Linked DNA regions of Algoriphagus machipongonensis. The protein of the gene in region 2 interacts with the protein of the main gene of each other region in a pairwise test. Links are inferred from orthologs where the notes say so. Each region holds a gene or a part of one and is shown on either strand. Other genes may lie near its edges.

Region 1 (3,811 bases), 2.2 Mb from region 2 along the record:
GTGGTAAAGCCTCAAATTATGAGGGAGGTATTCGCGTTCCTTGTGTCGTACGCTGGCCAGGAAAAGTGAAAAAACAAACCGTTTCTGATGCCCCTCTTGTTATAGAAGATATTTATACAACAGTTTTGGAAGCAACGCACACAAAAATACCTGATGATTACGCAATTGATGGAATGAGTTGGTTGCCTGTTTTAGAAAAAGAAGAACCCCAAAAAGCATTTAAAGACCGTTCAATGTTCTTTTTTATGCCCTATCGTTTTGACGGGGTAACATATAACGGCAATGACTTTTCTAATGGAGGTGTAAAACCTTCGGCCTCCTTTATAAAGGGTGATTGGAAGTTGATTTACTTTTTCGAAGAAGAAATTTTTGAGTTGTATAATCTTAAAGAAGATGTTGGTGAGCAAAAGAATCTTTTTGCTTCGCAACCTGAAAAAGCCAAAGAAATGATAAACGCTTTAAATCAAAATATGGCAGAAAAAAAGATTACTATTTTACCTAAGCACTTACCCTCTCAAGAGCCAGTATTGTGGCCTAAGGCAGCATACGATAAACTTTAGAATAGTTAACTTAAATTCCTTCAATTATCATTCTTAACATTTTTTTTCAAGGTATTGAATAGTTCTTTTGAGTTCAGCTATGACCTTTGAATTCTTTGGTTACCAACTTCATTATTTTTATCTGGACAAAAACCATTTAGTGATCAAAAATCACTTGTGGCCATGGGTAAACGATAAATACAAAGTCGAAAACATACAACAGATTATTTTCGAAACCTCCTACAAAAGGTCTACCTCGATGAGAGTAATCACCAAAGACTTCAAATCAAAACTCTACTCTGGTGGGAGTTTAAGAAAAAGTATCTGGAAATAACTTGAAAAGGATATAGACCAGATGAATATGAATGTGAAGGATGAAGCATTTTAATAATTGATGTTTCTTTAAATATCATCCAGAACTCTTAGCTTATTTCTTTACGTCACTTTGTGACTAAAAAAATTCAACTAAACATGAAAGCCTAAAATTCAATTGCTCCTTCCCAAACCAAATCCTATTTTTACAAGCCCAGATTTTCACTAATTGACCATGAACCACCAGGAAGCTGCCCAAAGAATCGCCCAACTCAGCAAAGAAATTGACCACCATAACCAATTGTATTACATGGAGGATCAGGCGGTTATTTCGGATTTTGAGTTTGATAAATTGCTAGAAGAACTGGTTCAATTGGAAACCGAATTCCCAGACCTTTTACAGCCAGACAGCCCCAGTCAGCGTGTGGGAGGCACCATCACCAAGGAATTTGAAACGGTAGTTCATGCTTATAAGATGCTATCCCTTGGAAACACCTATTCAAAAGAGGAATTAATCGCTTTTGATGAAAGAGTACAGAAAGGCCTTGGCGGAAATCCCTATGAGTATTTCTGCGAAATGAAATTTGATGGTGTTGCGATCAGTTTGGTATATGAAAATGGGAAATTAGTAAGAGCAGTCACCAGAGGGGATGGTACCAGAGGAGATGATGTGACAGCTAATGTTCGGACCATTAGAAACATTCCTCTTTATGTAAAAGGAGATAAAATCCCGGAGAGATTTGAGGTTCGGGGAGAGATCTTTTTACCGCATAGAGAGTTTGAAAAAATCAATGCCGAGCGGAATGAAAATGGCGAAGCCCTCATGGCCAACCCCAGAAATGCTGCTTCAGGAACCTTGAAAATGCAGGATAGTTCTGTAGTAGCTAAGCGCAGGCTTAATTGTTATTTCTATCAGTTATTGGGAGAAGATATCGGAGTCAACGCCCATGATGAGGCTATTTCTTTGATAGAATCCTGGGGTTTCAATGTTTCTCCAACTTATAGAAAAACCAACACCATCGAAGATGTATTGACCTATATTGAGGATTGGAGAGAGAAGCGTTTTACACTTCCTCTGGATACTGATGGTGTAGTCTTAAAAATCAACGATTACGAACAACGGGAGGAATTAGGCTTTACCGCCAAAAATCCTCGCTGGGCAATTGCCTATAAATACAAAGCTGAGAGTTCGGAAACAGAACTTCTCTCTGTCACCTATCAAGTTGGCAGAACAGGTGCAATCACACCTGTTGCTAATTTGGCTCCTGTGAGTCTTGCGGGAACAACCGTAAAGCGAGCTTCTCTTCACAATGCCAATGAAATTGAGCGATTGGGACTTCATACAGGCGATGTGGTTTTTGTAGAAAAAGGTGGAGAAATTATCCCGAAAATCACGGGAGTATCCTTAGAGCAGAGAAAACCCGATTCTAAACCAATAGAATATATCAGCGAATGTCCTGAGTGTGGAACTCCCCTGGAAAGGAAAGAGGGAGAAGCCAAGCACTTTTGCCCAAATGCCAGCAACTGTCCTCCACAAGTTTTGGGTAGAATTGAGCATTTTGTTCATAAAAGAGCGATGGATATTGACTCTCTAGGAACAGAGAGAATCCGAGCATTAATCGATCAGGGATTTATACAAAACCCGGCAGACATCTATGATTTAGAGTCCAAACAAAGTGATCTTTTGGGGCTTGAAATGTCCCAAGATCAATACGAATTAGAAGGAACGGGGCTGCTCTTTGTCAAGCTTGAGAAAGCATTATTTGCATTGACAGAGCAGATTTCTTTCAAGCAAATCAGTGACTGGCTAGCCGCAAATACCGAACTCCCTTTATTCGAAAAGCTCAAAGCATTTCAGGAACAAATAAGGAAGTGGAAAAAGAAAGTTCCTGCCAATACCGGCATGGTGGACTATCTCATTGGAAATCTAAAATCCCATGATTTACCGAAATTGGAAGACTATGTTCCAGTTGCTGTAGTCTTGGAAATATTCTTGGGAAGGCGCATTCAATTTGAAGCGATTTTAGAGGCCTCCAAAAGACATGGAACAGTCCATAGAATTCTTTTGGACTTAGACCTTGAATTAAGTCAAGAATTGAGAGAGCGAATCAAAAAGCTAAAGGCAAACACCTTTCAGGAAGGAGTCATAAGCAATATGATGGAAGGTATTGCTGCTTCCAAAAAGCAACCTTTTGAAAAAGTCCTTTTTGCATTAGGAGTTAGAAATATTGGAGAAAACACTGCTGCCTTATTAGCTCAGCATTTTGGATCAATAGACAAATTAAATGAAGCAAGTACAGAAGAACTTTTAGAAATCAATGGCGTGGGTGAAACCCTGGTACAAAGTATTCATGAATTTTTCTCCCGACAGGAAAATCTCGACATTATTTCAAGATTGAAAAAATCAGGGCTTCAATTTGATGCGGAGCAAATTGAAACTGTATCCTTGGGAAATGCATTGGAAGGAAAGAAAATTTTAGCCTCAGGTAAGCTAAACCAGTTCAAAAGAGATGAGATTGTGGATTTCATCAAATCTCATGGAGGTCAATATGTTTCATCCGTCTCTAAAAAGTTAGACTTTATCATTGAAGGAGAAGATATGGGTCCAAGTAAAAAAGAGAAAGCTCAAAAGCTGGGAATTCCATTAATTTCAGAAGAAGATTTCCTAAAAATGCTCGAAGAATAACAAATTTAGAAAACACCTGAGTGCAATTCAATGAAGCCCCTTATCTTTAAGGTCCCAAACCTAGTTACAAAATTATGATCCAATTAAAAGGCACCGGCGTAGCATTAGTCACCCCATTTCATGATGACTGTTCTATTGATTTCGAAGGTCTCAAAAAACTAATTGACTTTGTCATCGATGGTGGTGTAGATTATCTGGTAGTTTTAGGAACTACCGGCGAAAGTGCCACGCTAGCACCTGCAGAGAAGAAACAGGTATTGAAAGCTTGTTTGGA
Region 2 (4,682 bases):
CACTTTTACCCCTCCAAGGAGCACCAGCTGCATGGGCGGCTTCACCACTAAACGTATATTCTACGGAAATCAAGCCAGTACCGGAGGCCTGTCCATAGCTTACTCCCAAATTGCTACCCACATGGGTGAAAATACAGATATCTATATCATCAAACAGTCCATCTCTCACGAACCAAGCTTTGGAGGCAACCAATTCTTCTGCAATTCCTGGCCATAGAATCAGCGTTCCGCCGATATCTTCCCTTTCCATGATTTTCTTCACCGCCAAAGCTGCAGTAATATTAAGAGGAATCCCTGCATTATGACCTTCCCCATGTCCCGGAGCTCCATCTATAATAGGTTTGTGATAGGCAACTCCTGGATATTGAGAAGCCTTTGGGATATCATCGACATCTGAACCTAACGCGATGACGGGCCCATCTCCATTACTCCATGTAGCAAACCAGGCAGTTGGAATACCTGAAATACCCGTTTTTATTTCAAACCCATTTTCTTGGAGAATTCCTGTGAGGTACTTGGAAGACTCAACCTCTTGAAAGCCAAGTTCAGCGAAACTAAAAATCTTATCGACCATCACTTGGCTCATTTTAGCCTCCTGCCCTACAATAGCCGCAACCTCTTCCTTCAAAGCTTCCTGTTTCTTTTCGGAAAGCTTTTTTTGCGCCACAACCAAATTGCAGCATAATAATGCGGAACAAACAAGAAGCGTTTGTCGCCATTTAGTAATAATTTTCATATGATTGGTGGTTAGGTTTTTCTGAAAATACTAAAAAGACCTGAGTTGATTTCAAAAAAATGATCAAAGGGAAATATTAATAGACAGGAGGAATTAGGAATTTTCATTCCAAACCCAGTCAATTTTCCTATTTTTGCAGGCGTTTAGCTAAAAAAATTAAGAAAAGTTCAATCATGGCGGAATACACTTTTAGGGAAATAGAAAAGAAATGGCAGGCTTACTGGGAAAAGAATCAAACGTTCCTAGCTAAGGTCAATCCTGACAAACCAAAGTTTTACACCTTGGACATGTTTCCATATCCTTCAGGCGCTGGGCTTCACGTAGGCCATCCACTGGGATATATTGCTTCCGATATCGTCGCTCGATTTAAAGCACTCAAAGGCTTTAATGTACTTCACCCGATGGGTTACGATAGTTTTGGCTTACCTGCTGAACAATATGCGATTCAGACTGGGCAACACCCTGCTATTACAACCGAACAAAATATCACCAGATATACGGAGCAATTAAAGAACATTGGTTTTGCTTTTGACTGGAGTAAAGAGGTAAGAACCTCCAATCCAGATTATTACAAGTGGACCCAATGGATCTTTATGAAGCTTTTCAACAGCTATTACGACCAAGATGCTGATAAAGCCCTTTCCATTGAATCTTTGATTTCAAAGTTTGAAACAATTGGAAATGCAAGTGTAAAGGCTGTCTGCGATGATGAGACTCCTACTTTCTCTGCTGACGAATGGAATGCTTTCTCCGATCAGGAAAAGCAAGAAATGCTTCTTAAATATAGATTAACATTCTTAGCTGAAACCACGGTTAACTGGTGCTCTGCCTTAGGAACTGTTCTTTCTAACGATGAGGTGAAAGATGGTTTTTCTGAGCGAGGTGGACACCCAGTGGAGCGAAAGAAAATGATGCAGTGGTCAATGCGAATTACTGCCTATGCCGACCGATTATTGAAAGGTTTAGACAAAGTGGATTGGTCAGAGCCTATCAAAGAAATGCAGCGAAACTGGATCGGGAAATCTATCGGAGCAGAAGTAATTTTTGACGTCAAAGACTCTGAAGAAAAAATCAAAGTATTTACCACCAGAGTGGATACTATATATGGTGTTACTTATTTGGCTTTGGCTCCTGAATCTGATTTAGCAGCAGCGCTGATCACAGAAGATCAAAGAGAACAAGCCGAAGCCTACATTGAAGTTGCCAAAAACCGTTCTGAGCGTGAGCGAATGAGCGATGTTAAAACAATTTCAGGTGCGTTTACAGGTTCTTATGCCATTAACCCATTTAATGGTGAGGAAATTCAGATCTGGGTGGCTGATTATGTTTTGGCAGGTTATGGAACTGGAGCTGTCATGGCCGTTCCTGCTCATGATGAGCGTGATTACAATTTTGCCAAACATTTTGACCTTGAAATCAGACAAGTGATTGAAGGTTCTATGGAAGAAGGGTCATTCCCGGGCAAAGATGGATACATCATCAATTCCGGCTTTATTTCTAATATGTATATGAAAGAAGCCATGATCAAAGCCATCGAATTCTTGGAGGAAAAAGGGATTGGTAAAGGTAAAATCCAGTACAGAATGCGGGATGCCATTTTCACCCGTCAACGCTATTGGGGTGAGCCTCTTCCTGTTTATTTCAAGGAAGGACTTCCTTATCTAGTAGATGAAAAAGACTTGCCTTTGGTTTTACCGGAGGTTGATAAATACTTGCCAACGGAAGATGGTGAACCACCTTTGGCACGCGCCACAGATTGGACTTACAAAACTGCAGATGGTGAGTTCCCATTGGAAAAAAGTACCATGCCAGGTTGGGCTGGATCCAGCTGGTATTTCTTTAGATATACTGACCCTAAAAACGAAAGTGAATTTGCTGATAAAGCAAAAACTGATTATTGGGGATCTGTAGATTTATATATCGGTGGCTCTGAGCATGCGACTGGACACCTTTTATATTCCAGGTTCTGGACCAAATTCTTATATGATTTGGGTGTAGTAAGCATCGATGAACCATTCCAAAAGATGATCAACCAAGGTATGATTCAAGGTAGATCAAACTTTGTTTATCGAGTAAAAGGAACCAATCAGTTTGTGAGCCACGGCTTGAAAGATCAATACGATACTTTTGCCATGCACGTGGACGTGAATATCGTTTACAACGACCAACTGAATTTGGACAAATTCAAGGCTTGGAGACCAGATTTGGCAGACGCTGAATTCATCTTGGAAGACGGCAAATATATCTGCGGATCAGAGGTAGAGAAGATGTCTAAATCCAAATACAATGTGGTCAATCCAGATGATATCATCGAGCGTTACGGAGCTGACACTTTGAGATTGTATGAGATGTTCTTGGGCCCATTGGAGCAATTCAAACCTTGGAATACAAATGGCATCGATGGAGTTTTTAAATTCCTTAGAAAGCTGTGGAACTTATACCATAACAATGCCGGTGAATTTCAGGTTTCTGATGCTGAGCCAAGTCAAAAGGAATACAAAGCACTGCATAAGGCTATCAAGAAATTGGAAGAGGACATGGAAAATTTCTCTTTCAACACTTCGGTATCAAGCTTCATGATTTGTGTGAATGAATTGACTGCATTAAAATCTAACAAAAGAAAAATTCTTGAGCCCTTGGCGATCTTGATTTCTCCTTATGCACCGCATATCACAGAAGAACTATGGAGCTTATTGGGTAATGAAGAATCCATCACGAAAGCTACATTCCCAGCTTTTGATGAAAGCTATCTTGTAGAAAGCTCCTTTGAATACCCAGTGATGATCAATGGTAAAATGAGAGTGAAGATCAACTTAGACCTTTCTCTTTCTAAGGATCAAATACAAGAGGCCGCTTTGGCAGATGAGACTGTTAAAAAATGGCTGGATGGAAAGGCTCCAAAGAAAATAATTATTGTCCCAGGTAAAATCGTAAACCTAGTTGTCTAACAAAACCTGAACAATAATAAGGGAGCAAGGAAACATTATCATGATGATTCTTTGCTCCTTCTCTTTTTTAAACCCTATTTTTATTTTTCTAAGCTTAAAAAATGATTCTCTATATTCACCCTGTACGAACTGCCTTTACAGATCGAGATCTGCAGATGATCGGGGATGAGTTAGAAATAAAAGCTTTAGAATTCACTCAGAACCCAGTACAGCTTCCATTTTACTTTATTTTACAGTTCTTTCAGCTCTTATGGTTTTTACCAAAAACTTCACAATACCTCTGCTTTTTTGGGGGCTACCACTCTGTCCTTCCCGTTTGGTTTGGAAAAGTATTTAGAAAGAGATGCTTGATACAGGCTGGAGGAATGGATTGCATCAACATGGCTGAAATAGGCTATGGAAATTACAGGAAAAAATGGTTGAGAAAAGCGACTAGTTACAGCTTCAAAAACTGTGATTTAATTCTCCCTGTTGCTGAAGCATTAGTCAAGCAAGACTACCGTTATGACTCCTCCATTTCTGAAAAGCAAGGTTTATTAAATTTGATACCTGAGCTCAAAACCGAGATAAAAGTCATTCCTAATGGGTTCGACACAGATTTTTGGAAAGACTTGAACCAAGAAAGACCCTCATTTTCATTTATAAGTGTTGCCACAGGGACCTCCCATTCAGTCAGAGCCAAAATTAAAGGCTATGATCTAATTGAAGAACTTGCATCCCGTCACCCAGACTGGAGTTTTACTTTGATTGGAGATCCTGCCTATCCTACTTCCATGCCCAACGTAAAAGTTCTAGGTAAAAAATCACCAAATGAGCTAATTCAATTATACAATAAACATCAGTTTTACCTTCAACTCTCCGCCTCTGAGGGCTTTCCAAATTCCTTAGGCGAAGCAATGGCCTGTGGATGTATCCCTGTTGGTTCGGCAGTAGGTGCTATTCCTGAAATCATTGGAGACACAGGAATCATTTTACCACAAAAGAGTCTTCCACAATTA

The links. The genes of interacting proteins can lie anywhere in the genome.
Region 1: the proteins of leuS (region 2) and ligA interact in binary tests that used the Escherichia coli proteins (3 or more experiments, as listed by UniProt). The link is inferred for Algoriphagus machipongonensis from one-to-one orthologs.

Annotation. Positions count from the first base shown.
Region 1 is NZ_CM001023.1:3,737,458-3,741,268, forward strand. Bases 694-3,811 are described here. They hold ligA (NAD-dependent DNA ligase LigA), read left to right. Parts: upstream 694-1,086; coding sequence 1,087-3,537; downstream 3,538-3,811. Other genes in these bases: dapA (4-hydroxy-tetrahydrodipicolinate synthase), read left to right, coding at 3,612-3,811. In the rest of the region: ALPR1_RS15730 (sulfatase), read left to right, coding at 1-560. UniProt on the Escherichia coli protein: DNA ligase that catalyzes the formation of phosphodiester linkages between 5'-phosphoryl and 3'-hydroxyl groups in double-stranded DNA using NAD as a coenzyme and as the energy source for the reaction.
Region 2 is NZ_CM001023.1:1,580,352-1,585,033, reverse strand. Bases 591-3,884 are described here. They hold leuS (leucine--tRNA ligase), read left to right. Parts: upstream 591-909; coding sequence 910-3,684; downstream 3,685-3,884. Other genes in these bases: ALPR1_RS06870 (glycosyltransferase family 4 protein), read left to right, coding at 3,786-3,884; ALPR1_RS06880 (amidohydrolase), read right to left, coding at 591-736. Outside these bases: more of ALPR1_RS06880, read right to left, coding at 1-590; more of ALPR1_RS06870, read left to right, coding at 3,885-4,682.